Regions from separate parts of the Streptomyces sp. NPDC091281 genome, predicted to be linked through region 1. Evidence: riboswitches for the same ligand, from Rfam matches in the RefSeq annotation. Region 1 holds a riboswitch; the other holds the start of a gene.
What was found. Region 1 has a riboswitch for glycine ahead of gcvP (aminomethyl-transferring glycine dehydrogenase). Riboswitches for the same ligand answer to the same signal wherever they lie in the genome.
Positions count from the first base shown of each region.

Region 1 (14,576 bases):
GCTGATGAGCGACGGCGCCACGGTCTACGAGTGCACCTCGCCGGACGAGGTCCACGCACTGCTCCAGGGCGGTCAGGGCATCTTCGGGATCGCCGTGGGCGTGGTCTGGCGGGACGTCGAGGGCGCCCTGTCCCAGCTGCACGGCGAGCGCGTCGACACCGGCGAGACACTCGTCGGGCCCAACCCGGCCGACGAACTCGCGCGCCGCCGCAACCGGGCGGTCTGACGCTCCTCCCGGCACTCCGGACCGTTCCGGAGCGTTCCGTCTCCCGCCCGGCGTGGTGCGTCGCCGTGTGACCGCGTTGTCAGTGGTGTGGTGCAGCATCGGAGATGTGAGAAACGCGCCCACCGTCCTGCATCTCGACATGGACGCCTTCTTCGCCCAGGCGGAGCAGGCGTCCAAGCCGAGTCTGCGCGGGAAGGCCGTCGTGGTGGGCGGCCTCGGGCCCCGCGGGGTGGTGGCGACCGCCTCCTACGAGGCGCGGGTCTTCGGAGTGCACTCGGCGATGCCGATGGCCCAGGCCCGCCGGCTGGCGCCGAACGCCGCCTACCTCGTGCCCCGCTTCGCGTTCTACCGCTCGATCAGCGAGCAGGTCATGGGCCTGCTGCGGGCCTTGTCGCCGCTGGTGGAGCCGCTCAGCCTGGACGAGGCGTTCGTGGACCTGGAAGCCGGTGGGGCGGCCTGGGACACCGAGTCGGCGCGGCTTACCGGCGTCCGGCTGCGCGCGGACATACGGCAGGTCACGGGGCTCACCGGGTCGGTGGGCCTCGCCGCCTCCAAGATGCTCGCCAAGATCGCCTCCGAGCAGGCCAAGCCGGACGGCCTGGTGCTGATCGACCCGGGCACCGAGCGGGGGCTGCTCGCCCCGATGCCGGTGCGCACCCTGCCCGGGGTCGGCCCCGCCACCGGCGACCACCTGCGCCGCGCGGGCATCACCACCGTCGACGACATGGCGGAGGCGGGCGAGGACGAGCTGGTCCGGCTGCTCGGCAAGGCCCACGGGCACGCCCTGTACGCGATGGCGCTGGCCCGCGACGACCGGCCCGTGGTGGCCGAGCGCGAGACCAAGTCGGTCTCCGTCGAGGACACCTACGACGTCGACATCCACGACCGGGTCCGGGTCGAGCTGGAGGTACGGCGGCTGGCGGACCGGTGCGTACGCAGACTGCGCGACGCCGGTCTGTCCGGCCGGACCATCGTGCTCAAGGTCCGGCGCTACGACTTCTCCACCCTCACCCGCTCCGAGACCCTGCGCGGGCCCACCGACGACCCCGCGGTGGTGCGGGAGGCGGCGCAGCGGCTGCTGGACTCCGTGGACACCACCGGCGGGGTCCGGCTGCTCGGCGTCGGGGTGAGCGGGCTCGCCGACTTCACGCAGGAGGACCTGTTCGCGCAGGCCGCCGAGGACCGCGGGGACGGCGGCGCGGAGGAGGCGCTGCCCGACCTGCCCGCCCCGGAGGAGGCGGTGCCGCCCGAGCACCGGTGGCGGCCCGGCCACGACGTACGCCATGCCGGACTGGGGCACGGGTGGGTGCAGGGCAGCGGCCTGGGGCGGGTCACCGTGCGGTTCGAGACGCCGCAGTCGGAGGTCGGGCGGGTGCGGACCTTCCGGGTCGACGATCCGGAACTGGCGGCGGCCGACCCGCTGCCGCTGGTGCGGCGAAGACCGGACGCCCAGGAGGGCGACCCGCCGCAGGCGCGGGCGCTGGACCCGGCGGAGACGGCGCGGGACGCCGCGGGGCCCGCCGCCCGGTCCGGTCAGGGCAGCGCGCACGGGGCGTGAGGCAGGCCCGCGGCTACAGGCGCGCGGGGAAGGAGCGGGCGTTCTGGTGGTCCGCGCTCAGCTGTCGTCCGTGCCCGCCAGCTTGCCGAAGTCGTGGTCCGGCAGCGCGGGAGGGGCGGATACGTCGAGGCCGTAGTGGTGGTAGAGCTGGAGTTCCTGCTCGGGGGAGAGGTGGCGGCCCACGCCGAAGTCCGGGGCGTCCTTGATCAGGGCCCGTTCGAACGGGATGCGGAGCGTGCCCTCGACGAGTTCGCTGGGCTCCAGCGGGACGAACGCGTCCCGGCTGAACAGGCCCGTGCGTATGGCCGCCCACTCCGGCACGCCGGTCGCGTCGTCGAGGTAGACCTCGTCGACGGTGCCGATCTTGGTGCCGTTGCGGTCGAACGCCTTGCGGCCGATCAGACTGCGCGGATCGATGTCGGTCTGCACGGAGCCCTCCCACTCGCTCGCCACTCACCTGTAAGCACTACAAAAGAGCACAATGGAGACCGCGGCCACTCGAAAGAGGCCCCGTTGACCTCGCTGGTAGTCTGGCAGCGGCTGCTGACCCCGTGCGGGAGAGTCCTCCGGACACCATCGGAGGCGCCGAAGGAGCAAATCCTCCCCGGAATCTCTCAGGCCCACGTACCGCACGGACGAGGTCACTCTGGAAAGCAGAGCGGTGGCGCAAGCCCCCGCTCTCACCGACGGTGAAAGCCGGGTGCCCGCGGGCGGCCGGTGAAACTCTCAGGTTGAGATGACAGAGGGGGAGGCCGTCCGGGTACCCGCGCCAGTGGTACCCCTCGAAGGTCGCGTCAGACCAGGAGGCCTCCGCAATGACCGCCCCTCGCACACCGCTCTCCGTACTCGAACAGGGCATCCCCTTCGAGCAGCGCCACATCGGGCCCGACCAGGAGGCGCGGGCCAAGATGCTCGCGCAGGTCGGATACGGCTCCCTGGACGAGCTGACCGCCGCCGCCGTCCCCGAGGTCATCAAGAACGCCGACGCGCTGGACCTGCCGGGCGCGCGCACCGAGGCCGAGGTGCTGGCCGAGCTGCGGTCCCTGGCCGACCGCAACCAGGTCCTGGCCCCCATGATCGGCCTCGGCTACCACGGGACCTTCACCCCGCCGGTGATCCTGCGGAACGTCATGGAGAACCCGGCCTGGTACACGGCGTACACGCCCTACCAGCCGGAGATCTCGCAGGGCCGCCTGGAGGCGCTGCTCAACTTCCAGACCATGGTCGCCGACCTCACCGGCCTGCCGACCTCCGGCGCCTCCCTGCTGGACGAGGGGACCGCCGCCGCCGAGGCGATGGCGCTGTCCCGGCGCATGGGCAAGAACAAGAAGGGCCTCTTCCTCGTCGACGCGGACGCCCTGCCGCAGACCGTCGCCGTGATCCGCACCCGCGCCGAACCGACCGGCGTCGAGGTCGTCGTCGCCGACCTCACCGACGGCATCCCCGCCGACCTCGCCGCCCGCGAGATCAACGGCGTCCTGATCCAGTACCCCGGCGCCTCCGGGGCCGTCCGCGACATCAAGGCCGTCGTGGAGCAGGCGCACGGGCTGGGCGCGCTGGTCACCGTCGCCGCCGACCTGCTCGCGCTGACGCTGCTCACCTCGCCCGGCGAGCTGGGCGCGGACATCGCGGTGGGCACCACCCAGCGGTTCGGCGTGCCCATGGGCTTCGGCGGGCCGCACGCCGGATACATGGCCGTCCACGAGAAGTTCGCCCGCAGCCTCCCCGGCCGCCTCGTCGGCGTCTCCGTCGACGCCGACGGCAACCGCGCCTACCGGCTCGCGCTCCAGACGCGGGAGCAGCACATCCGCCGGGAGAAGGCCACCAGCAACATCTGTACCGCGCAGGTCCTCCTCGCCGTCATGGCGGGCATGTACGCCGTCTACCACGGGCCCGACGGGCTGCGCGCGATCGCCCGCCGCACCCACCGCTACGCCGCGATCCTCGCCGCCGGGCTCACCGCGGGCGGCGTCGAGGTCGTGCACGGCGCCTACTTCGACACGCTGACCCTGCGGGTGCCCGGCCGGGCCGACGAGGTCGTCGCCGCGGCCCGCGACCACGGCGTCAACCTGTACCGCGTGGACGCCGACCACGTCTCCGTCGCCTGCGACGAGACCACCGGACGCGACCAGCTCACGGCCGTCTGGAACGCCTTCGGCGTCGAGGGTGACATCGAGGCGCTCGACGCCGCGACCGCCGACGCGCTGCCCGCCGCGCTGCTGCGCTCCGACGAGGTCCTCACCCACCCCGTCTTCCACCAGCACCGCTCCGAGACGGCCATGCTGCGCTACCTGCGCCGCCTCGCCGACCGGGACTACGCGCTCGACCGCGGCATGATCCCGCTCGGCTCCTGCACCATGAAGCTCAACGCGACCACCGAGATGGAGCCGGTCACCTGGCCCGAGTTCGGTCAGCTGCACCCCTTCGCGCCCGCCGAGCAGGCCGAGGGCTACCTCACGCTCATCCACGAGCTGGAGGACCGGCTCGCCGAGGTCACCGGCTACGACAAGGTCTCCCTCCAGCCGAACGCCGGCTCCCAGGGCGAGTTCGCCGGACTGCTCGCGGTCCGCGGCTACCACCGCGCCAACGGCGACGAGCAGCGCACCGTCTGCCTCATCCCGTCCTCCGCGCACGGCACCAACGCGGCCAGCGCCGTGATGGCCGGGATGAAGGTCGTCGTCGTGAAGACCGCCGAGGACGGCGAGATCGACGTGGACGACCTGCGGGCGAAGATCGAGCAGCACCGCGACGAGCTGGCCGTGCTGATGATCACCTACCCGTCGACGCACGGCGTGTTCGAGGAGCACGTCGCCGACATCTGCGCCCAGGTCCACGAGGCGGGCGGCCAGGTCTACGTCGACGGCGCCAACCTCAACGCCCTGGTCGGGCTCGCCAAGCCGGGCCACTTCGGCGGCGACGTCTCCCACCTGAACCTGCACAAGACGTTCTGCATCCCGCACGGCGGCGGCGGTCCCGGCGTCGGCCCGGTGGCCGTCCGTTCGCACCTCGCGCCGTACCTGCCCAACCACCCGCTCCAGCCGTCCGCCGGACCGGAGACCGGCGTGGGCCCGATCTCGGCCGCGCCGTGGGGGTCCGCGGGCATCCTGCCGATCTCCTGGTCGTACGTGCGCCTCATGGGCGGCGAGGGCCTGAAGCGCGCCACGCAGGTGGCCGTGCTCTCCGCCAACTACGTCGCCAAGCGGCTGGAGCCGCACTACCCCGTGCTCTACACCGGCCCCGGCGGGCTCGTCGCGCACGAGTGCATCATCGACCTGCGGCCGCTCACCAAGGCGACCGGCGTCACCGTGGACGACGTGGCGAAGCGCCTCATCGACTACGGCTTCCACGCGCCGACCATGTCGTTCCCGGTGGCGGGCACGCTGATGATCGAGCCGACCGAGTCCGAGGACCTGGCCGAGCTGGACCGTTTCTGCGAGGCGATGATCGCCATCCGTGCCGAGATCGAGAAGGTCGGCTCGGGCGTCTGGCCCGCCGAGGACAACCCGCTCGCCCGCGCCCCGCACACCGCCGCCGCGCTCGGCGGGGAGTGGGAGCACGCGTACACCCGCGAGGAGGCCGTGTTCCCGGCCGGGGTGTCCGCCGCCGAGAAGTACTGGCCGCCGGTCCGCCGGATCGACCAGGCGTTCGGCGACCGCAACCTGGTCTGCTCCTGCCCGCCGCTGGACGCGTACGAGGACTGATCGCCGTGCGCCGAGGGGGCCCCTGTCCGGGAAGGGCGGGGGCCCCTCGCCGTGTCAGGGGGTCGCGACCGAGACCTCGGTGGACTTGATCAGCGCGACGACCGCGGAGCCGGGGGCGAGACCGAGGTCGGTGACCGCCTCCCGGGTGATCACGGAGGTCAGCTCGCCGCCCCCGGCGGTCAGCTTCACCGAGGCCATCGCACCGCCGGTGGTCACGGCCGTGACGGTGCCGGGGAGCCGGTTGCGGATCGAGAGGCCCTTGACCGGGCCGGTGGCGAGGGCGACCTCCGTCGACTTCACCAGCGCGTGCACGGCGCTGCCCTCGGCGAGGGCGAGGTCGGTGACCGCCTCGCGGGTGATCGCGGCGGTCAGGGTCTCGCCGGAGGTGAGCCTGACGGTGACGACCGCCATCACCTCACCCGGTACGACGGCCGTGACGGTGCCGGGGAGGCGGTTGCGGATGGACAGGGTGGACGCGGCGTGTTCCGGGGTGCCGGGGGTGCTCGGGGTCATGGGCACTCACCGTAGAGCTTGCCGGGTGTTATGACCGTTATGTGCGGTCCGCTGGGTGCTCGTGCCGGTTCCGGTGGTGCCCGTGTCTCCGGCGGTCAGGTGCGGTCGATGTGGACGTTCGTCGCCTTGACGCGGGCGGTGGCCTCCATGCCGACCTCCAGGCCGAGTTCCTCCACCGCCTCGCGGGTGAGGAGCGAGACGAGGCGGTGCGGGCCCGCCTGGATCTCGACCTGGGCGGCCACGTCACCGAGCTTGATCGCGGTGACGATGCCGGGGAACGCGTTGCGGACCGAGGTGGTGGCGGGCTCGTCGCCCGCGGGGGTCCCGGCCAGCTCCACGGAGAACGCGGCGAGGTCGGTGCCGTGGATCAGACGTCGTCCGGTGTCGTCGCGGTGGGTCGCGACCCGGCCCGCGTCCGCCCAGCGGCGGGCGGTGTCGGGGCTCACGCCGAGCAGGCGCGCCGCCTGGCCGATGGTGTAGGACTGCATGCCGATCACGATAGGCGCAGGCGGGGACTCGGGGAGACGGGGGAGGTACCGCCTGGGCGGGGGTGAGGCCGGTGGGCCGGGTCAGGGGTGCCGGGGCGGGTCCGTCAGGTCGCGGAGGATCGTGTCGTCGATCTCGTGGCGGAGCCGTTCCAGTACGGCCGTGCCCTCGGTGAGGGTGCCCCGTGCCTGGGAGCGGCGGGCGCCGGTGTCCAGCTCGTGCCAGAGCAGGGGGTTGCCGACCAGGGCGCGGGGGTCGAGTTCCAGGCGGTGTCCGTCGGTGTCGCGCAGGACCACGTGGGCGGAGACACCGGGGTACTGGTGCACGGACCGCAGCGCGTCGGTGCGGACCACGCGCCGCCGGAGCGGGCCGCGTGCCGTGAGCAGGCCGTGGGCGACGGTGAGCCGGGGCGGCAGGAGGACGAGGAACAGCGCGGCGGACAGGGCCGTCCACAGCAGTCCGCGCGGGAGGGTGAGTGTGCGGGCGTCCCAGTCGATCAGGAAGGTGAGCGCGCCGAAGCCGAGCGCGCAGCCGGTCGCGAGGCGGGCCTCGGAGCGCCGGTGCCGGTCGGTGGGGCGGCGCTGCCGGTGGGCGACCGGTCGCGTGGGTGCCAAGGGGGACATGCTTCGACCGTAGGCCGCCCGCCCGGCGCCGGAAGGGCCGTTGACGGGCCTCTGACGCCGGGCGGGGCCGGGTTGACGGGGTTCTTACGGCGACACGGTGGGGCGGCGCTCCCGTGAGTGAGCCCGTGTCAGCGCGGCAGCCCAGGCGGCCCGTCGGCCCGTCAGCCGGTGTGGACGCGGGGGCGGCGGGCGCGGTCCGGTTCGGCCTTGCGGAGGACCTCGCGGGTGACCGGGGCGACCTCGCCGTGGCCGAACAGGAAGAAGCGCAGGAAATTGGCGAAGGGGTTGCCCTCGGTCCACTCGAAGTAGATGTGCGGGATGCAGTGGGTGGAGTCCCGGATGTGCAGCAGGAGCGCGGCGAGGGCGTTGGGGACCGAGGAGGACTCCAGGGTCAGGACGCGGTAGCGGCCGTGCAGGACCTCCCCGCGCACCGTCAGACCCGCCTCGAACTCGGACGGGTCGAGGACCGTGACCTCCACGAAGACGAAGTCCTCCTGGCCGGGGATGTCGTTGTCCTGCCGGATCTGCTCGATCTTGGCGCGGTACTCGGCCAGGTCGCGGGCGTCGGGCTGGTTGGCGATGAGCCGGATCTTGCGGCTGGCCATGTCCCGGACGAACCGCTGCGCCAACGGGTCCAGCGTCACGCTCGTCACGCGCAGTTCGAAGGCGCGGGCCAGCCGGGAGAGGAACGACACGAGCATGATGCCCGCGATGAAGCAGGCGCCGATCTTGACGCCCTCGGGGCGTTCGACGACGTTGACGACCGTCGTGTAGAGGAACACCACCGAGATGACGGCGAACCCGGCCCGCCGGCGCCGTTGCCCCGCCTTGTGGGCGGCGATGGTCACGGCGATCGCGGCGGAGCTGATCAGCACCAGCACGCCGGTCGCGTAGGCGCCGCCCTGGGCGTCGACGTCGGCGTCGAAGATCCAGGTGACCAGGAACGCGATCAGCGTGAAGACGATGACCATCGGCCGGACCGCGCGGGCCCAGTGCGGGGCCATGCCGTAGCGGGGCAGGTAGCGCGGCATCAGGTTGAGCAGGCCCGCCATCGCGGAGGCGCCCGCGAACCACAGGATGGCGATGGTGGAGACGTCGTAGACCGTGCCGAAGGCGTTGCCGAGGTACTCGTGCGCCAGGTAGGCCAGGGCGCGGCCGTTGGCCGCGCCGCCGGGCTCGAACTCCTTCTCCGGGATGAGCAGGGTGGTGATGAAACTGGTGGTGATCAGGAAGCAGCTCATGATCAGGGCGGCCGTGGTGAGCAGCTTCTTCGTGTCCCGGATGCGGCCCGCGGGGCGGTCCTCGGTGTCGCCGGGGTCGCCCTTGACGTGCGGCATGACGGCCACGCCGGTCTCGAAGCCGGAGAGGCCGAGCGCGAGCTTCGGGAAGACGATCAGGGCCACGCCGACCATCGCGAGGACGTTGCCGTGCTCGGCGGTCAGCGCGGTCGTCCAGTCGGTGACGACGTGCCCCTCGGTCGCCACGTGCGCCAGGCCCGTCACCACGACGACGGCGTTCAGCGCGAGGTACACCCCGACCAGGACGACCGCGATGCCCACGGCCTCCTGGAAGCCCTTGAGGAACACCGCGCCGAGCAGCGCCACCAGGATCAGCGTGATCAGGACCTGGCGGTCCTCCAGCGCGCCGGTGAGGTGGGGGTTCTCGATGAGGTGGGTGGAGGCGTCCGCCGCGGACAGGGTGATGGTGATCAGGAAGTCGGTGGCGGCGAAGCCGAGCAGGGTGAGGACGAACAGCTTGCCCTGCCAGAACGACAGCAGCCGCTCCAGCATGCCGATCGAACCCGCGCCGTGCGGGCTCTCCTCGGCGACCCGGCGGTAGACCGGCAGCGCCCCGGCCAGGGTGACGACCACCAGGACGACGGTGGCGAGCGGGGACAGCAGACCGGCGGCGAGGGCGGCGATGCCGGGCTGGTAGCCGAGGGTGGAGAAGTAGTCGACGCCGGTCAGGCACATCACGCGGTACCAGCGGCGGCCCCGGTCGGGCGGCTGCGGCGCGGCGTGCGGGCCCTCGATGCCGCCGGGCCGGCCCATGTCGGAGGCGCCCTCCAGCATCCAGGTGCGCAGGCGGCTCGGCGGTGGCGGTGGCTGCGGTGGCGGCTGGGTGAGGGCCATCGACGTGCTCCTGAGGCTCCTGGGGACGCGCCCCGCGCGTGGGGGACGGGGTGGCCGCGGCGGGGTCCCGGCCGTCCCGAGGGCGACGGGCCCAGCGTATGCGGGGCGTGCGCCGCGGGCCCCGGTCCGGGCGGGCCGGGGGCGTCAGGGTTGCGTCAAGACCGGCGCGGCGGCCTGCGAGGACACCCCTGAGCAGGTGGGGGAGCGGGATTGCGCCGTACGGGCCCCTCGGCGGCGCGGGGGGCCTCGCGGCGTATGGGAGCCGTCAAGGGCGGGCGGGGCGGCGTCAGGGAGTCGTCAACAGCGGTCGAATCCGGTCAGGAGGGCTGTTTCCTCGAAGCCGTCCGGTCCGGCCGAAACCGACCGGACGACCGACCCGAACCGACCTCTACTCCAGGAGCTCACGATGGCCGACCTGGCCTTCGTCGTCACCACGATCGCGGCTCTCGCGCTGGTGGCCCTCGTCGCCAAGGGGGTGACGAAGCTGTGACCGCCGAGAACGTCGTCGGCCTGATCGTGGCCGTCGCCCTGCTGGGCTATCTCGTCCTCGCCCTGATCTTCCCGGAGAGGTTCTGAGCACCGACATGGGTCCCGTACTCGCGGGCGTACTGCAACTGCTCGCCCTGATCGGCGCGCTGGCACTCGCCTACGTCCCCCTCGGCACGTACATGGCCAAGGTCTACTCCTCCGACCGGCACTGGCGGGTCGAGCGGTGGATCTACAAAGGCATCGGCGCCGACCCCGACACCCGGATGGGCTGGACCGCGTATCTGCGCGGCGTCCTCGCCTTCTCCGGGGCCGGCATCCTCTTCCTCTACCTCCTCCAGCGCCTCCAGGGCGTCCTGCCGCTGTCGCTGGGCTTCCGGTCGATCGACCCGGACCAGGCCTTCAACACGGCCGTCTCCTTCGTCACCAACACCAACTGGCAGTCCTACTACGGCGAGCAGGCCATGGGCCACGTCGTGCAGACCGCCGGGCTCGCCGTGCAGAACTTCGTCTCCGCGGCCGTCGGCATCGCCGTGGCCGTGGCCCTGGTGCGGGGCTTCGCCCGCGCGCGCACCGGCGAGCTGGGCAACTTCTGGGCCGACCTGGTGCGCGGAGTGGTCCGGCTGCTGGTGCCGCTGGCCGTCGTCGGCGCCGTCGTCCTGGTCGCCTGCGGAGTGATCCAGAACTTCTCCGGCATCCACGAGGTCGGCCAGTTCACGGGCGGCACCCAGCAGTGGAACGGCGGCGCGGTCGCCTCCCAGGAGGTCATCAAGGAGCTGGGCACCAACGGCGGCGGCTACTTCAACGCCAACTCCGCCCACCCCTTCGAGAACCCGACGCCCTTCACCAACCTCTTCGAGATCTTCCTCCTGCTGGTGATCCCGTTCGCGCTGACCCGGACCTTCGGCCTGATGGTCGGCTCGGTACGGCAGGGCTACGCCATCCTCGCCACCATGGCGACCATCTGGCTCGGCTTCGTCGCCCTGATGATGTGGACCGAGTTCGCCCACCACGGCACCGCCCTCCAGATCGCGGGCGGCGCCACCGAGGGCAAGGAGGTCCGCTTCGGCGTCGGCGCCTCGTCGATCTTCGCGGTGTCGACCACGCTCACCTCCACCGGCGCGGTGGACTCCTTCCACTCCTCCTTCACCGGCCTCGGCGGCGGCATCACCATGCTCGGCATGATGCTGGGCGAGATCGCCCCCGGCGGCACCGGCTCCGGCCTCTACGGCATGCTCATCATGGCCGTCATCGCGGTGTTCATCGCCGGTCTGATGGTCGGCCGCACCCCCGAGTACCTGGGCAAGAAGATCGGCACCCGCGAGATCAAGCTCGCCGCCTGCTACATCCTCGTCACCCCGGCGCTCGTCCTGGTCTTCACGGCGGCGGCCATGGCACTGCCCACACCGGGCCACTCGATGACCAACTCCGGCGCGCACGGCTTCTCCGAGATCCTCTACGCCTACACGTCCGCCGCCAACAACAACGGCTCCGCCTTCGCCGGGCTCAACGCGGACACCCAGTGGTTCAACAGCACCCTCGGCCTGGCCATGCTGCTCGGCCGGTTCCTGCCGATGGTGTTCGTGCTGGCGCTCGCCGGTTCGCTCGCCGGACAGCGGCCCGTCCCCGCCACCGCCGGCACCCTGCGCACCGAGAAACCCCTGTTCACGGGGTTGCTGGTGGGCGCGATCCTGATCATCACCGGTCTCACCTACTTCCCGGCCCTCGCGCTCGGGCCGCTCGCCGAGGGGCTGGCGGCATGAGCGCCGACGTAACGAAGCACGAGGACGCGATGTCCATGTCGTCCATGCCGCCCGTCCCGACCGACGCCCCGGCGCGCGCGCCGCACCCCGGCGGGACCGCCGGGCACCCCGCGCCCTCCGGGCGGGTGGGGGCCGGGCTGTTCGAGCCGCGGCAGCTGCTGCGGTCGCTGCCGGAGGCCTTCCGCAAGCTCGACCCGCGGGTGATGGTGAAGTCGCCCGTCATGTTCGTGGTGTGGGTCGGCTCGCTGCTGACCACCGTCTTCTCCTTCACCGACCCCGGCGACTGGTTCGGCTGGACCATCAGCGCCTGGCTCTGGCTGACCGTGCTCTTCGCCAACCTGGCCGAGGCGGTCGCCGAGGGCCGCGGCAAGGCGCAGGCCGACACCCTCCGCCGGGCCAAGACCGACACCGTGGCGCGCCGCGCCGACGGGACCACGGTGCCCGGCACCGAGCTGATGATCGGCGACCTCGTCGTCTGCGAGGCGGGCGACGTCATACCCGGCGACGGCGACGTCGTCGAAGGCGTCGCCTCCGTCGACGAGTCCGCCATCACCGGCGAGTCGGCGCCCGTGATCCGCGAGTCCGGCGGCGACCGCAGCGCCGTCACCGGCGGCACCCGCGTCCTCTCCGACCGGGTCGTCATCCGGATCACCACCCGGCCCGGCGAGACCTTCATCGACCGCATGATCAACCTGGTCGAGGGCGCCTCCCGGCAGAAGACGCCCAACGAGACCGCGCTGAACATCCTGCTCGCCTCGCTGACCATCGTCTTCCTCCTCGCCTGCGCCACCCTGCCGCCGCTCGCCGACTACGCGGGCACCCACCTCACACTCGTCGTCCTCGTGGCGCTGCTGGTCTGCCTCATCCCGACCACCATCGGCGCGCTGCTCTCCGCGATCGGTATCGCCGGCATGGACCGGCTGGTGCAGCGCAACGTGCTCGCCATGTCGGGCCGCGCGGTGGAGGCCGCCGGTGACGTCTCCACCCTCCTCCTCGACAAGACGGGCACCATCACCCTCGGCAACCGGCAGGCCGCCGAGTTCGTGCCGGTGCGCGGGACGACGGAGGCCGAACTCGCCGACGCCGCGCAGTTGTCGTCGCTGGCCGACGAGACGCCCGAGGGCCGCTCCATCGTCGTCCTCGCCAAGGAGCGGTACGGCCTGCGCGAGCGGCACGAGGGCGAACTGGCCGGCGCCGAGTGGATCGCGTTCACCGCGCAGACCCGCATGTCCGGCGTGGACCTCGGCGGGCGTACGGTCCGCAAGGGCGCCGCCGGTTCGGTGCTGGCCTGGGTCCGTGAGCGCGGCGGGAGCGTCGCCGCGGACGCGGGCGAGCTGACCGACCGGATCTCCGCGGCGGGCGGCACCCCGCTGCTGGTCGCCGTCGAGGACGGGCGCGGCGCCCGCGTGCTGGGCGTCGTCCACCTCAAGGACGTCGTCAAGGAGGGCATGCGCGAGCGGTTCGACGAACTGCGCCGCATGGGCATCCGCACCGTCATGATCACCGGGGACAACCCGCTGACCGCGCGGGCGATCGCCGAGGAGGCGGGCGTCGACGACTTCCTCGCGGAGGCCACCCCCGAGGACAAGATGGCCCTCATCAAGCGCGAGCAGGCGGGCGGCAAGCTCGTCGCGATGACCGGCGACGGCACCAACGACGCGCCCGCGCTGGCCCAGGCGGACGTCGGGGTCGCGATGAACACGGGCACGTCGGCCGCCAAGGAGGCCGGCAACATGGTCGACCTCGACTCCAACCCCACCAAGCTCATCGAGATCGTCGAGATCGGCAAGCAACTGCTCATCACACGGGGCGCGTTGACCACGTTCTCCATCGCCAACGACGTCGCGAAGTACTTCGCGATCATCCCGGCGCTCTTCGCGGCCGTCTATCCGGGCCTCGACAGACTCAACATCATGGGCCTGTCGTCGCCGGACTCCGCGATCCTCTCCGCGGTGATCTTCAACGCGCTGATCATCGTGGCGCTGGTGCCGCTCTCCCTGCGGGGCGTGCGCTACCGGCCCGTCAGCGCCGACCGGCTGCTGCGGCGCAACCTCGGGATCTACGGTCTCGGCGGGCTCGTCGCGCCCTTCGTCGGGATCAAGCTCATCGACCTGCTCCTGTCCCTCATCCCCGGAATCGGCTGATCGCCATGAACAACTCCGTCTCGAACACCGCGCGGCTGCTCGGCGCGGGCCTGCGCGCCCTGCTCGTGCTCACCCTGGTGACGGGCGTGCTCTATCCGCTGCTCGTCACCGGCATCGCCCAGGGCCTGTTCGGCGACAAGGCGAACGGCTCCGAGGTCAGGGCGGACGGCAAGGTCGTCGGCTCGTCCCTGATCGGCCAGGCCTACAACCTGCCGCTCGGCAAGGGCCAGGAGACCCCGGCGCCCGATCTGAAGTGGTTCCAGGGCCGCCCGCAGAACGGGCTCGGCGTCAACAGCGTCAACACCCGGTACGAGCTGATCCTGTCCGGCGCGACCAACCGTGCCGCCGACAACCAGGAGTTGGTGGACTGGGTGAAGGCCGCCAAGGCGGCCGTCGTGAAGGACAACTCGGTGCCCGGTCACCCGGTCCGGCCCGCCGAGGTGCCGGCCGACGCGGTGACCTCCTCCGGCTCGGGACTGGACCCGGACATCTCCCCGCAGTACGCGCGGCTCCAGGTCCACCGCGTCGCGGACCGCAACGGCCTTCCCGTCGCCCGTGTCGAGCAGTTGGTCGCCCGGCACACCCAGGGCCGTACGCTCGGGTTCATGGGGGAGCCGCGGGTCAACGTGCTCGAACTCAACGTGGCGCTGCGGGAGTTGATATCCGGCCGCTGAATCTCACGGCGGCGGTGTCGGTCCGGGCGGCCTTTTGGGGGCTGCCCGGACCGGGCGTGCGCGGTGCCTCAGGCGGCCGTGACGACCCGGCCGCCGGTCAGCGGGCGGTGCGGGGCGATGATCCTGCCGTCCGGGAGGATCTCACCGGTGTCCTCGAAGAGCAGGACGCCGTTGCACAGCAGGCTCCAGCCCTGTTCCGGGTGGTGCGCCGCGAGCCGGGCGGATTCCCGGTCGGCGGAGTCGGCGGACGGGCACGGTGGCTGGTGCTGG
Region 1 covers NZ_JBIVUY010000014.1:268,918-283,493, reverse strand. The annotation lists gene ACIQPQ_RS31900 (MerR family transcriptional regulator) at 1-226, shown strand, start outside; partial or broken gene ACIQPQ_RS31895 (DNA polymerase IV) at 333-1,920, shown strand; gene ACIQPQ_RS31890 (PRC-barrel domain-containing protein) at 1,842-2,213, opposite strand; glycine riboswitch at 2,329-2,424, shown strand; gene gcvP (aminomethyl-transferring glycine dehydrogenase) at 2,600-5,485, shown strand; gene ACIQPQ_RS31880 (molybdopterin-binding protein) at 5,540-5,998, opposite strand; gene ACIQPQ_RS31875 (molybdopterin-binding protein) at 6,094-6,486, opposite strand; gene ACIQPQ_RS31870 (hypothetical protein) at 6,568-7,107, opposite strand; gene ACIQPQ_RS31865 (amino acid transporter) at 7,269-9,239, opposite strand; gene kdpF (K(+)-transporting ATPase subunit F) at 9,726-9,815, shown strand; gene kdpA (potassium-transporting ATPase subunit KdpA) at 9,824-11,488, shown strand; gene kdpB (potassium-transporting ATPase subunit KdpB) at 11,485-13,632, shown strand; gene ACIQPQ_RS31845 (potassium-transporting ATPase subunit C) at 13,638-14,306, shown strand; gene ACIQPQ_RS31840 (DUF5999 family protein) at 14,375-14,576, opposite strand, start outside.

Region 2 (14,576 bases), on a different contig from region 1:
GCCTGCTGCCCGTCCAGCGCGGACTCCCGCAGGTCGACCAGGAGCAGGTGCACGTCGGTGCCGCCCGACAGGACGTTCACCCCGGCCGCCCGCGCGTCGTCGGCGGTCAGCCGCTCGGCGAGGATGCGCGCGCCCTCGACCGTACGGCGCTGCCGCTCGGCGAAGTCCTCGGAGGCCGCCACCTTGAAGGAGACCGCCTTCGCCGCGATCACGTGCTCCAGGGGGCCGCCCTGGAAGCCCGGGAAGACGGACGAGTTCAGCTTCTTCGCGAACTCCTGCTTGGCCAGGATGATGCCGCCGCGCGGCCCGCCGAGCGTCTTGTGCGTGGTGGAGGTGACCACGTGCGCGTGCTCGACCGGGTTCGGGTGCAGGCCCGCCGCGACCAGACCGGCGAAGTGCGCCATGTCCACCCACAGGTACGCCTCGACCTCGTCGGCGATCCGGCGGAACTCGGCGAAGTCCAGCTGCCGCGGGTACGCCGACCAGCCCGCGATGATCACCTTCGGGCGGTGCTCCTTGGCCAGCCGCTCGACCTCGGCCATGTCGACCAGCCCGGCCGCGTCCACGTGGTAGGCGACCACGTCGAACTGCTTGCCGGAGAAGTTCAGCCGCATCCCGTGGGTGAGGTGGCCGCCGTGCGCCAGGTCCAGGCCGAGGATGGTGTCGCCGGGCTGGGCCAGCGCGAACAGGGCGGCCTGGTTGGCGGAGGCGCCCGAGTGCGGCTGCACGTTGGCGTACTCGGCGCCGAACAGGGTCTTCACCCGGTCGATGGCGATCTGCTCGGACACGTCGACGTGCTCGCAGCCGCCGTAGTAGCGGCGGCCCGGGTAGCCCTCGGCGTACTTGTTGGTCAGGACCGAACCCTGCGCCTCCATGACCGCGAGCGGAGCGAAGTTCTCCGAGGCGATCATCTCCAGCGTGGACTGCTGGCGGCGCAGCTCCGCGTCGACCGCCGCGGCGATCTCCGGGTCCAGCTCGTGCAGGGGCGTGTTCAGGACAGACATGGGTCTACGTCTCCTCAGCCGGCGGTGAAAGCGGAGTACTCGTCGGCGGAGAGCAGGTCGTCCTGCTCGCCCGTGACGCGCACCTTGAACAGCCATCCGCCCTCGAAGGGGGCGGAGTTCGCCAGCGACGGGTCGTCGACGACGTCCTGGTTGATGGCGACGACCTCGCCGTCGACCGGCGAGTACAGCTCGCTGACCGACTTGGTCGACTCCAGCTCGCCACAGGTCTCGCCCGAGGTCAGGGTGTCGCCGACCTCGGGGAGCTGGACGAACACCACGTCGCCGAGCGCGTTCGCCGCGTGCTCCGTGATCCCGACCGTCGCGACGCCGTCCTCGGCGCCCGACAGCCACTCGTGCTCCTTGCTGTACCGCAGCTGCTGGGGGTTGCTCATGGCTCGAATTCTCCTGTACGCGGGGGAGTGCTGGTGAAGGGGATGCTGCCGGTGGACGGGCTGACCTGCGGGGATGTGGGCAGGCTCACGCCGCTGGGCCGCCGGGGGTGGCGGCGGCCTACGGGACCCGCCGCTACTTCTGCCGCTTGTAGAAGGGCAGCGCCACGACCTCGTACGGCTCGTGGGTGCCCCGGATGTCCACGCCGACGCCCGCCGTGCCCGGCGCCGCGTGGGCCGCGTCGACGTACGCGATCGCGATCGGCTTGCCCAGGGTGGGGGAGGGGGCGCCCGAGGTGACCTCGCCGACGGTCTCGCCGCCCGCGACCACCGCGAACCCGGCGCGCGGCACGCGGCGGCCCTCGGCGATCAGGCCGACCAGCACGCGCGGCGGGTTCTCCGCCGAGCGGGCCGCCGCCGCCTCCAGCGCCGTACGGCCGACGAAGTCGCCCTCCTTCTCGAACTTGACCACGCGGCCGAGACCGGCGTCGAAGGGGGTGAGGTCGGTGGTCAGCTCGTGCCCGTACAGCGGCATGCCCGCCTCCAGGCGGAGCGTGTCCCGGCAGGACAGGCCGCAGGGGGTGATGCCGACGCCCGCGCCCGCCTCGGTCAGCGCCGTCCACAGCGCCACCGCGTGCTCGGGCTTCACGAACAGCTCGAAGCCGTCCTCGCCGGTGTAGCCGGTGCGCGCGATGAGCGCCGGGACGCCCGCGACGGTGCCGGGCAGTCCGGCGTAGTACTTGAGGCCGTCGAGGTCGGCGTCGGTCAGCGACTTCAGGATGCCGGGGGACTCGGGGCCCTGGACGGCGAGCAGCGCGTACGCGTCCCGGTCGTCGCGGACCTCGGCGTCGAAACCGGCCGCGCGCGCGGTGAGCGCGTCCAGCACGACCTGCGCGTTCGAGGCGTTCGCGACGACCATGAACTCGGCGTCCGCGAGGCGGTACACGATCAGGTCGTCGAGGATGCCGCCGTTCTCGGCGCAGATCATCGTGTAGCGGGCGCGGCCGACACCGACGGCGGCGATGTTGCCGACCAGCGCGAAGTTCAGCAGGGCCCCGGCGTCGGGGCCGGTCACCGTGATCTCACCCATGTGCGACAGGTCGAACAGACCGGCCCGGGTACGGACCGCGACGTGCTCGTCCCGCTCGGAGCCGTAGCGCAGGGGCATGTCCCAGCCGGCGAAGTCGGTCATCGTCGCGCCCAGCGAGCGGTGCAGGGCGTCGAGGGCGGTGTGACGGAGTGCGGTGCTGCTCATCGGGCGTTCGTCTCCCAGGCGACGGGGGTGTCCCACCCCGCACCGGGAACCGGGCGCGGGGGACGGCGAGGTCGTTCCTCCCCATCTGTCATCGGAACCTGAGAGGTTCGCCCCGATCACGCAGGCGCGCGGCGCGGACCGTCCGGAGACGGCCGGGCTGGTGATCGTGGCTTGCACCTTGGGTGGGACCGCCGCCCGGAGACGGGAGCGGTCCGCTTTTCAGATGTGCCTCGCCCGCGCGGTAACGGGGCCTGAGAGATTCAAGGGAGGGACTTGCTCCTTCGGCGCCCCGGCTCGGCGCCGCCCCGGTTGCCCTGGGTGCGCTGCCGGGAACTCTCCCGCGCGGATTCAAACGGCCGGTATGCAGTTGGCGCCGACATCATTGCACGCCACGACCGATCGCGGCAGGGCGCCATCTGTAACCGGCCTGTGGCGGTACGCGAACAAAAACGGTAGACAGCGCGCATTACCTTCTCTTTACGCTCGACGGGGACAAGACTTGTCTGACCCCAGGGGAGGACGCACACGGTGAACAGGACCACGGCACTCGCGACCGGCTCGGCCCTCGCACTGCCCGCCCAGCCGCAGGCCCCGGCCCGGGAGGCGTGCGGTGAGCGGCCCGCTCCCGTCGTCCGGGACCTGCGCGAGCGCGCCGGACACAGCCCGCACGCCCTGCTCTTCGGACCCCGGGACCTGGTGGTCGTCACCGGACTGCCCGGCAGCGGCAAGTCCACCCTCATGAAGCGCGCGGTCACCGGGACGCGCGTCGACTCCCAGGACACCCGCGACCGCTGGGACGCCCGCATGCCGCGCGCCCTGCCCTACGCCCTCTACCGGCCCCTCGTCCGGCTCGCCCACTACGCCGGTCTGCGGCGCGCGCTGCGCTCCGGCGAGGGCGTCGTCGTGCACGACTGCGGCACCCAGGCCTGGGTCCGCGACTGGCTGGCCCGCGAGGCCCGCCGCCGCGGCGGCACCCTGCACCTCGTCCTCCTCGACGTCACCGCGGGCACCGCCCTGGAAGGCCAGCGCGAACGCGGCCGCGGCGTCTCCCGCTACGCCTTCCTCCGCCACCGCCGCGCCGCCGCCCGCCTCCTCCACGCCGTCCAGAAGGGCCGCCTCCCCCAGGGCTGCGACTCCGCCCTCCTCCTGGACCGCGCGGCGGCGGACACGTTGAAGCGGATCGCGTTCACGGGGTGACGGGGCCTCCGGGGGTGGCGGGTCCTGGGGGAGGGGGCCTCCGAGGTACGTCCCGGCGGCCCGCCGAGGTCCGGCAGCCGCGCCCCCGCCCTGCCACGCACCCCGGCCCCACCGGCGGAGCCGCTAGCCTTGCCGGTGATCCAGTGATCCAGTGGTTTCCAGCAGGCGGTAGGCAGATGGACTTCCCCCCGGCGGACTTTCCCGCGGAGTTTCCGGCGCAGGCGCACCCCCACTCGCACGGCGGGTGGCCCGGCAACGAGCTGGAGGAGGTGCTCTCCGCTTCCTTCAACGTGCCGGGGTCCGGCGGCCGGATCGTCGAGGTGCTCGGCCGGAGCTTCCTGTGGGTGCCGCTGCCCAGCGGCGGCGGCCCGCGCAGCGGCCCGCTGGACCTGCCGACCGTCGAGCTGGACGGCCAGGCGTACGTGCCGGTGTTCAGCTCCGAGGAGCAGCTCCGCCAGGTCGCCGGGCCGCACATGGCGTACACGATCGCCCCGGCCGTCGAGTTCGCGCGCGGGCTGCCCCCGCAGGTGGGCCTCGCGGTGAACCCGGACGGGACGGTCGGGATACCGCTGCCCCCGCCCGCCGTCGCCGAGCTGTGCCGCACCGGCCGCACCCCGCTGGACGGCCCCGCGAGCGGCGGCCGGGTCCGGCTGTACGAGCCGGACTGGCAGGACGACCCGGTCGACCTGCTGTCCGCCGCCGCCGCGGAGTTCGACGCGACCGGCGTCGTGCGGACCGCCCGGCGCTGCCTCGCCGTCGTCGAGACGGCCGACCCCGTGATGTTCGTGGGCGTCGAACTCGCCTCGTGGGAGGGCGACCTGCGGGCCCTGCCGATGGAGGCGCTCGGCCGCGCGCTCGGCGTGGTCCCGGCCCCGTGGCCGGTCAACCTGGTCCTCCTCGACGTCACGGAGGACCCCGTCGCCCGCTGGCTGAAGGAGCACGTCCGCCCCTTCTACACGCGCGCCCCCTGACACCGGCCCGCAACCCCGCACCTCCGGGGGCACCGTTGACGGCGGAGCCACCTAAGCTGGTCTCCCGAACGCGCGGCAACTCCATCGAAGGGGCGGTACAGGTGAGCGCCAGCGGCATCGCGGCCGGGCAGGTCGAGCACATGCTGCGCCAGGTGACCCCCGGGCGCTACGACGCCTACGAGGCACTCCTGCGCGCCCTCGCGACCCCGGCCGGCGGGCGCGTCTGGATGCTGCTCTGGCACGGCCACGCCGGTTCCCCCGACGCCCAGTACGGCACGATGGAGGTCGACGGCCACGGGTACGCGCCCTGCGTCACCTCCGCCCAGGAGCTGTCCGCCAGCGGCTGGAACCGCTCGTACGAGGTGGCCGACGGCCTGGACGTGGCCCGCACCCTCTACCCCGACCACCACGGCCTCTGGCTGAACCCGCACGCCCCGGGCGGCGGTGTCGGCATCCCGTGGCTGGACCTGCGCCGGATCGCGACGGGCCTGGACCGGCAGCCCGCGGGCCCGCTCAGACTCTCCGAACCGGCGATCGACATCGCGCAGTTCTACGCCCTCCTCGCCCAGAACGCCCACCGCACCCCGGCCCTGCGCTCCCTGCGCCGGGCCTGGGTGCAGCCCGCGCTCGGCGCCCCCTACCTCGCCCTCGGCCTCGACGTGTACGACACCTCGCCCCCGGCGGTGGACGCGGTGCGGGCGATGATGCAGCAGTCGATCGGGGCGGTCCCGGAGGGCCTGCCGGTGTCGACGGTCGCGATGAGCGACGACTACGACCCCGTCGTGATGTGGATGCGGGCCCACGCCCGCCCCTTCTACGACCGCGAGGCGCACGCTCCGGCCACCCCCGACCGCGCCCCCGCCTCCGGCTACGGATACCCTCCGGCCGGACGCTACTGACGCTCCACCGGACGACTCGGACGCTCCGCCCGACCGTCCCCGGTACCGTCCCGGTGCTGTCGCGCGACCGTTCCGCAAAGACGCCGAACCGTCCGCGACGTCTCCGCACCGCAGGAGAAGGCACTGATCTTCGCGCGTAGATGAGGGCGTTACGTCCGAATTTGCCGGACTCTGTCCCAACTCGTCCGCGTCCGCCCCCCGTTACCCACCGTCCGGATAACGGAATCCTCCTGAGCGCATCACGTTTGCGCATCCATTCACCGTCAAGTCTGGCAACAGATCGCCGAAGCGTTGAAGACTCCCGCATCGGGGGTGTTTTCGCCCCTGTGTACGACGGACTGATCACGCCGCTACAGCGGCAAGTGTGGGCCGGCTACCGCCGGTTGAGAGGGGTCCCTGCCAGATGACGGCACCATTGCACGAGCCGACCGCGGAAGCGGCCCCGAGCCCGGCCCAGGAAGCGGCGGTGGCCACCGCCGACGCGAAGGCCGTACAGGGCCGTTCCCTGGGTCGGATCGCCTGGGAACGCCTCAAGCGGGACAAGCTCGCCCTGACCGGCGGCGTCGTGGTGCTCTTCCTCGTCCTGATCGCCCTGCTGGCCCCGGTGATCACCGGCCTGCTCGGCCAGGACCCGAACGAGTACCACGAGAACCTCATCGATCCGCTGTTCGGCACGCCCACGGGCTCGCTGGGCGGCATCAGCGGTGAGCACCTGCTCGGTGTCGAGCCGGTCAACGGCCGCGACATCCTCGCCCGCATCCTCTACGGCGCCCGCATCTCCCTGCTGGTCGGCTTCCTGTCGGCCGTCGTCGCCGTGATCCTCGGCACGGTCCTGGGCGTCCTCGCCGGATTCTTCGGCGGCTGGGTCGACTCCCTCATCAGCCGCGTGATGGACGGTCTGCTCGCCTTCCCGCAGCTGCTCTTCATCATCGCCCTGGTCTCGGTCATGCCGAACCACATGCTGGGCCTCACCGGTTCGAGCGTGCGGGTCTTCCTGATGATCGTGGTCATCGGCTTCTTCGGCTGGCCCTACATCGGACGCGTGGTGCGCGGCCAGACCCTCTCGCTCCGCGAGCGCGAGTACGTCGAGGCCGCCCGGTCCCTGGGCGCCGGGCAGCTGTACATCCTCTTCAAGGAGCTGCTGCCCAACCTGGTGGCGCCGATCGTCGTCTACACCACGATGATGATCCCCACCAACATCCTCACCGAGGCGGCGCTGAGCTTCCTGGGCGTCGGCGTCAAGCCGCCCACCGCCTCGTGGGGCCAGATGCTCTCCAGCGCGATCGACTACTACGAGTCCGACCCCATGTACATGGTGGTCCCGGGTGTGGCGATCTTCATCACCGTTCTGGCCTTCAACCTCTTCGGCGACGGCGTGCGGGACGCGCTGGACCCGAAGGGCTCCCGCTGAGCCGTACCCAAGCCTCCCGTGGCACCTGCACGGGGTCTCTCATCAATTCCGGAGGAACCGAGATCGTGACTACCCAACGCACCTCAGGGCGGCGGAAGCAGGCGTTTGCCGCTGCTGCCGCGGTCGCCGCGCTGCTGACCACGGCGGCGTGCGGCGGCGGTTCGGACGACGGCGACAACGGCGGTGGCTCGAAGACCGGTGCCGCCGGCTTCGACGCCGCGAACAACAAGGTCGCCCAGGCCTCGCTGGCCAAGAAGGGCGGCACGCTGAAGTTCGGTGGCGCCCAGGACGCCGACTCGTGGGACACCACGCGCGGCTACTACGGCTTCATGTGGAACTTCTCCCGCTACTACGCCCGCCAGCTGGTCACGAACAAGGCCGAGGCCGGCGCCGCCGGTGCCGAGATCGCCCCGGACCTCGCCACGGACGTCGCCAAGGTCACCGACGACGGCAAGACCTACACGTACACGCTGCGTGACGGCGTCACGTGGGAGGACGGCAAGGCGATCACGTCCAAGGACGTGAAGTACGGCATCGAGCGCGTGTGGGCGCAGGACGTGCTGTCCGGCGGTCCGACGTACCTCAAGGAGGTGCTGGACCCCAAGGGCGAGTACAAGGGCCCCTACAAGGACACCTCCGCCGACAAGCTCGGTCTGAAGTCCATCGAGACCCCGGACGACAAGACCATCGTCTTCAAGCTCCCGCAGGCCAACTCGGACTTCGAGGAGATGCTGGCGCTCGTCTCGGCCTCCCCGGTCCGCCAGGACAAGGACACCAAGGCCAAGTACGGCCTGAAGCCCTTCTCCTCCGGCCCGTACAAGTTCGAGTCCTACAGCCCGGGCAAGGACCTGACGCTGGTCCGCAACGACCAGTGGAAGCAGGCCTCGGACCCGGTCCGCAAGGCCTACCCGGACAAGATCACCGTCCAGTTCTTCTCGGACGCCAACCAGCTCGACCAGCGTCTGCTCAACGGTGACCTGGACGTCGACCTGAACCAGACCGGCATGTCGCCGCAGGGCCGCACCACCGCCCTCAAGCAGCACAAGGCCAACCTGGACAACCCGGTCTCCGGCTACATCCGCTACGCGGTCTTCCCGCAGAGCGTCAAGCCGTTCGACAACATCGAGTGCCGCAAGGCCGTCATCCTGGGCGCCGACCACGAGTCGCTCCAGACCGCCCGCGGTGGCCCGATCGCCGGTGGCGACATCGGCACCAACATGCTCCCGCCGTCCGTCCCGGGCGCCGAGGGCCAGAAGTACGACCCGTACGAGCTGAACGGCGCCAACAAGAGCGGCAACGTCGCGAAGGCCAAGGAGGCCCTCAAGGCCTGCGGCCAGCCGAACGGCTTCAAGACCACGATCGCGGTCCGCAACAACAAGCCGGTCGAGGTCGCCACGGCCCAGTCGCTCCAGGCGTCGCTGAAGAAGATCGGCATCACCGCCGAGATCGACCAGTACGACGGCTCGCAGACCGCCGGCATCATCGGTAGCCCCTCGAACGTGAAGAAGAAGGGCTACGGCATCATCATCATGGGCTGGGGCCCGGACTTCCCGTCCGTGCAGGGCTTCGGTCTGCCGCTGTGGAACAGCAAGTACATCGCCGAGAGCGGCAACAACAACTACGCGCTGATCAACGACAAGACGATCGACGGTCTCTTCGACCAGTACGTCACGACGCTGGACGACGCGGGCAAGACCAAGATCTCGACCGAGATCAACCACAAGGTCATGGAGGGCGCGTACTACCTGCCCTTCGTGTTCGAGAAGTTCATCAACTGGCGCTCGGACAACCTGGCGAACGTGTACACCTCCGACGGCTACAGCGGGATGTACGACTTCGTCAACCTCGGCCTGAAGAACCCGAAGTAAACCCGGCACACCCGCCGAACGGCACGAAAGGCAGGTGAAGGCCGGCGCAGCGTGACCGCGGGCCATCGGACGACCTCCGGTGGCCCGCGGTCCGCGGCGGGCCGAGAGCTGTGCTCGCTTACCTCATCAGGCGGTTGTTCGCCGCCGCAGTGATGCTCGTGGTCATCGTCATGGTGGTCTTCGGCATCTTCTTCCTCATCCCCAAGTGGGCGGGCGTCGACATCGCCCTGAGCTTCGTGGGCAAGCAGGCCGACCCTGCCGCCGTCGAGGGCGTGCGAGAGAAGCTGGGCCTGGGTGACCCGATCTACTCCCAGGTCTGGGAGTTCTTCAAGGGCATCTTCGCCGGCCGGACCTACACGGGCGGCGGGGACACGATCCACTGCGCCGCCCCGTGCTTCGGCTACTCCTTCCGCAGCGAGCAGGCCGTCTGGCCGGTGCTGACCGACCGCTTCCCGGTCACCCTGGCGCTCGCGCTCGGTGCCGCCGTGCTGTGGCTGCTCTTCGGTGTCGCCGCCGGTGTCCTCTCCGCGCTCAAGCGGGGCAGCATCTGGGACCGGGGCGCGATGCTCGTGGCGCTCTCCGGTGTCTCCCTGCCGATCTACTTCACCGGCATGGTCGCGCTGTCGATCTTCGTCTTCGGACTCGACCTGTTCAACGGTCAGTTCGTGCCGCTGGAGGACAGCTTCACCGGCTGGTTCGGCGGCATGATCCTGCCCTGGGTCACCCTCGCGTTCCTGTACGCGGCGATGTACGCCCGCATCACCCGGGCGACCATGATGGAGATCCTCGGCGAGGACTACATCCGCACCGCCCGCGCCAAGGGACTCAAGGAGCGCACCGTCATCGGCAAGCACGCCATGCGCTCGACGATGACCCCCATCCTGACCATGCTCGGCATGGACCTCGGCGCCCTGATCGGCGGCGCGATCCTGACCGAGACGGCGTTCAGCCTGCCGGGCCTCGGCCAGGCCGTCCTCAACGCCATCAAGAACCAGGACCTGCCCATCATCCTGGGCGTCACCCTGGTGACCTCCGTGGCCGTGCTCGTCGCCAACCTCCTGGTCGACATCCTGTACGCCGTGATCGACCCCCGAGTGAGGCTCACGTGACCGAACTCAGCAAGAGCGGGGCGGCCGTGGGGGAACCCACCGCCACCTCGCCCGCGCCGACCTCGTTCCTGGAAGTGCGCGACCTGAAGGTGCACTTCCCCACCGACGACGGCCTCGTGAAGTCCGTCGACGGACTCAGCTTCTCGCTGGAGAAGGGCAAGACCCTCGGCATCGTGGGCGAGTCCGGCTCCGGCAAGTCCGTCACCTCGCTCGGCATCATGGGCCTGCACACCGCCGGCCAGTACGGCAAGCGCAAGGCCCAGATCTCCGGCGAGATCTGGCTGGACGGCACCGAGCTGCTCTCCGCCGACCCGGACCACGTACGCAAGCTGCGCGGCCGCCAGATGGCGATGATCTTCCAGGACCCGCTGTCGGCGCTGCACCCGTACTACACGATCGGCCAGCAGATCGTGGAGGCGTACCGCATCCACCACGACGTCGACAAGAAGACCGCCAAGCGCCGCGCGGTCGAGATGCTCGACCGGGTCGGCATCCCGCAGCCGGACAAGCGGGTCGACAGCTACCCGCACGAGTTCTCCGGCGGTATGCGCCAGCGCGCGATGATCGCGATGTCGCTGGTGAACAACCCCGAGCTGCTCATCGCGGACGAGCCGACCACCGCCCTGGACGTCACCGTCCAGGCGCAGATCCTCGACCTCATCCGCGACCTCCAGAAGGAGTTCGGCTCCGCGGTCATCGTCATCACCCACGACCTGGGCGTCGTCGCCGAACTCGCCGACGACCTCCTGGTGATGTACGGCGGTCGCTGCGTCGAGCGCGGTCCGGCCGAGAAGGTGTTCTACGAGCCGCGCCACCCCTACACCTGGGGCCTGCTCGGGTCGATGCCGCGCCTCGACCGCGAGCAGCAGGAGCGTCTGATCCCGGTCAAGGGCTCTCCGCCCTCCCTGATCAACATCCCGTCCGGCTGCGCCTTCAACCCGCGCTGCCCGTACGCGGACGTCCCGAAGGACAACGTCACCCGCACGGTCCGCCCCGAGCTGGCCGAGGTGGGCAGCCGGCACTGGGCCGCCTGCCACATGGGCACCGAGCAGCGGGAGCGTATCTGGACCGAAGAGATTGCGCCGAAGCTGTGAGTGACGACGAAGCGGTGAAGATCCCCGCGCAGACCGACGCCGACCCCACCGTCGGGACCGGCACCGCCACCCTGAGCAAGGACGCCGCCCCCGGCGAGGTCCTGCTGAAGGTGTCGGGGCTCCAGAAGCACTTCCCGATCAAGAAGGGCCTGCTCCAGCGGCAGGTCGGCGCCGTGCACGCGGTGGACGGCCTCGACTTCGAGGTCCGTTCCGGCGAGACGCTCGGCGTGGTCGGCGAGTCCGGCTGCGGCAAGTCGACGATGGGCCGGCTCATCACCCGCCTGCTGGAGCCGTCCGGCGGCTCGGTCGAGTTCCAGGGCAAGGACATCACGCACCTCGGCGTCGGCGGCATGCGCCCGCTCCGCCGCGACGTGCAGATGATCTTCCAGGACCCGTACTCGTCGCTGAACCCGCGCCACACCATCGGCACGATCATCGGCGCCCCCTTCAAGCTCCAGGGCGTCACGCCCGAGGGCGGCATCAAGAAGGAGGTCCAGCGCCTCCTGTCGGTCGTGGGCCTCAACCCCGAGCACTACAACCGCTACCCGCACGAGTTCTCCGGCGGTCAGCGCCAGCGCATCGGCATCGCCCGCGCGCTCGCGCTCAAGCCGAAGCTCGTGGTGGCGGACGAGCCGGTCTCCGCGCTGGACGTGTCGATCCAGGCCCAGGTCGTGAACCTGCTGGACGACCTCCAGCAGGAGCTGGGCCTGACGTACGTGATCATCGCGCACGACCTCTCGGTCGTCCGGCACGTCTCGGACCGGATCGCGGTGATGTACCTCGGCAAGATCGTCGAGCTGGCCGACCGCGACCTGCTCTACAAGACGCCGATGCACCCGTACACCAAGGCGCTGATGTCGGCGGTCCCCATCCCGGACCCGTCGCGCAAGCACGCCAAGAGCGAGCGCATCCTGCTCAAGGGCGACGTGCCCTCGCCGATCTCGCCGCCCACCGGCTGCCGCTTCCACACCCGGTGCTGGAAGGCCACGCAGATCTGCACCACGACCGAGCCGAAGCTCGTCGAGCTGCGTCCCGGCCAGCAGGTCGCCTGCCACCACCCGGAGAACTTCGCGGACCAGGCCCCGCAGGACACCGTCCTGCTGACCGCCGCGAAGGAGGCCGCCGAGCTGGTGGCCGACGAGGTGCTCGCGGAGTCGGCGCAGACGTCGGCGGCGGTCGCGGCCGAGGTCGAGGCGGAGAAGGCCGAGGCGCCCGCCGAGGCCGCTGAGCCGGTCGTCGAGAAGGAGTCTCCCGCCAAGGAGAAGTAAGCATCACCCTGAGCCCCCGCCTTGCAATGTAAGGCGGGGGCTCGTTGTTGGGTGAGAATAGTAGGGTGCTCCAGCAAATCTTCAGTCCGTCCGTCCAGCACACCCTCGACCTGGTCGGCATCTTCGTCTTCGCCATCTCCGGCGCCCTGCTGGCCGTCCGGAAGAACTTCGACGTCTTCGGGATCGCCGTCCTCGCCGAGGTCACGGCGCTCGGCGGCGGGCTGTTCCGGGACATCGTCATCGGCGCCGTCCCGCCCGCCGCCTTCACCGACCTGGGGTACTTCCTCACCCCGCTGCTCGCCGCCCTGCTGGTGGTCTTCCTCCACCCGCACGTCGAACGCATCCAGACCGGAGTCAACGTCTTCGACGCCGCCGGTCTCGGCCTGTTCTGCGTCACCGGCACCATCAAGGCGTACGACTACGGCCTCGGCCTCACCGCGTCGGCGGCGCTCGGTCTCGCCACCGCCGTCGGCGGCGGTGTCCTGCGCGACGTCCTCGCCAACGAGACGCCCTCCCTGCTGCGCTGGGACCGCGACCTCTACGCCGTGCCCGCGATGGTGGGCGCCGTCATGGTCGTCCTCTGCATCCGCTACGACGTGCTGACCCCGTTCGCGGGCGGCGCGGCGGCGCTCACCGCGTTCGTGCTGCGGCTGCTCGCGATGCGTTACCACTGGCGGGCGCCCCGCGCCTGGAACCGCCGCTCCACCGTGCGCGAGGAGGAACCCGGAAAAGCTACCGCTTAGTATGCCTGTGTTGTAGCGTTCCCTCATGCCTGAAGCCGCCATCGCCCCCGCCGCCCTCGGCGACAGCGAGTTCGACCGCGACACCGCCGTCACCCCGCGCACCGCCGCGGCGCCCGGGGTGTACGACGCCGACCTCTCGGCCGGCTGGACCATCTTCGGCGCCGTCAACGGCGGCTACCTCCTCGCCGTCGTGGGCCGCGCCCTGGCCGACGCCCTGCCGCACGGCGACCCGCTGACCGTCACCGCGCACTACCTCAGCGCCTCCCGCCCCGGCCCCGCCGTGATCCGCGCCGAGACGGTCCGCGCGGGCCGCACCCTCTCCACCGGGCAGGCCTCCCTCTTCCAGCACGACGACGAGGGCCGCGAGGTCGAACGCATCCGCGTCCTCGCCTCCTACGGCGACCTCGACGCCCTCCCCGACGACGTCCGCACCTCCGCCGTGCCCCCGGCCTTCCCGCCGCCGGAGCGGTGCGTCGGCGCCGAGGACGGCCCCGCCTCCGTCTCCGAGCAGCAGCCCATCACGCACCGCCTGACGCTCCGGCTGGACCCCGCCACGGCGGGCTGGGCCGTGGGCGAGCCCTCCGGCAAGGGCGAGATGCGCGCCTGGTTCGGCCTGGCCGACGGCCGCCCCGCCGACCCGCTCTCCCTGCTGCTCGCGGTGGACGCGCTGCCGCCGACCGCCTTCGACCTGGGCGTCGCGGGCTGGGTCCCGACGGTCGAACTGACCGTCCACGTCCGCCGCCGCCCCGCCCCCGGCCCGGTCCGCGTCTCCCTCACCACCCGCAACTACGCGGGCGGCTACCTGGAGGAGGACGCCGAGGTCTGGGACAGCGAGGACCGGCTGGTGGCCCAGTCACGGCAACTGGCGCGGGTGCGGCTGTTCTGAGCCGCACCTGATCTCCCGTCCGTCCGGAGGGGCCCGCTCGGGGAGCGGGCCCCTCCGGCGTGTACGTCAGCCGTGCGCCTCCTCCGCCGTGCGGCGGCTCAGGCCTCGTCCAGCCAGTGTCTGCGGCCGATGCTGATCAGCCGCAACTGGCGCGTCGCCCGGCGGGTGACTTCGTCGCGGCCCGCGTTCCGGCCCGCGTCCCGGCCGGAGTCCGGGCTCGCCTCCTCGGCCTCCCTGGCGCCCTCCGCCTCCCCGCCCTTCTGTGCCTCCTGGGCCTCCTGCGCTTCCTGGGCTTCCAGGAAGAGCGAGCCCGTGATGAGCATCTGGTCGACGTAGAGCTGCGCGAGCATGCGCAGGTCCGCCTCGCTCCAGCCCGCCGACTGCGGGTCCCGGGCCAGCTCCGTCCGCACCTCCTCGGCGAACCGCCCCAGCTGCTCCCGGATCGCCTCCCGGACCGGCTGGACCCCGCCGTGCCGCTCGCG
Region 2 covers NZ_JBIVUY010000002.1:852,013-866,588, forward strand. The annotation lists gene glyA (serine hydroxymethyltransferase) at 1-1,004, opposite strand, end outside; gene gcvH (glycine cleavage system protein GcvH) at 1,019-1,396, opposite strand; gene gcvT (glycine cleavage system aminomethyltransferase GcvT) at 1,530-2,648, opposite strand; glycine riboswitch at 2,878-2,999, opposite strand; gene ACIQPQ_RS08300 (AAA family ATPase) at 3,177-3,845, shown strand; gene ACIQPQ_RS08305 (enhanced serine sensitivity protein SseB) at 4,022-4,816, shown strand; gene ACIQPQ_RS08310 (enhanced serine sensitivity protein SseB C-terminal domain-containing protein) at 4,918-5,715, shown strand; gene ACIQPQ_RS08315 (ABC transporter permease) at 6,119-7,126, shown strand; gene ACIQPQ_RS08320 (ABC transporter substrate-binding protein) at 7,192-8,994, shown strand; gene ACIQPQ_RS08325 (ABC transporter permease) at 9,105-10,103, shown strand; gene ACIQPQ_RS08330 (ABC transporter ATP-binding protein) at 10,100-11,197, shown strand; gene ACIQPQ_RS08335 (ABC transporter ATP-binding protein) at 11,194-12,465, shown strand; gene ACIQPQ_RS08340 (trimeric intracellular cation channel family protein) at 12,531-13,208, shown strand; gene ACIQPQ_RS08345 (thioesterase family protein) at 13,234-14,094, shown strand; gene ACIQPQ_RS08350 (TetR family transcriptional regulator) at 14,193-14,576, opposite strand, start outside.
Region 2: it holds a riboswitch for glycine, as region 1 does, so the genes downstream of both, gcvT (glycine cleavage system aminomethyltransferase GcvT) here and gcvP (aminomethyl-transferring glycine dehydrogenase) in region 1, are expected to answer to the same signal.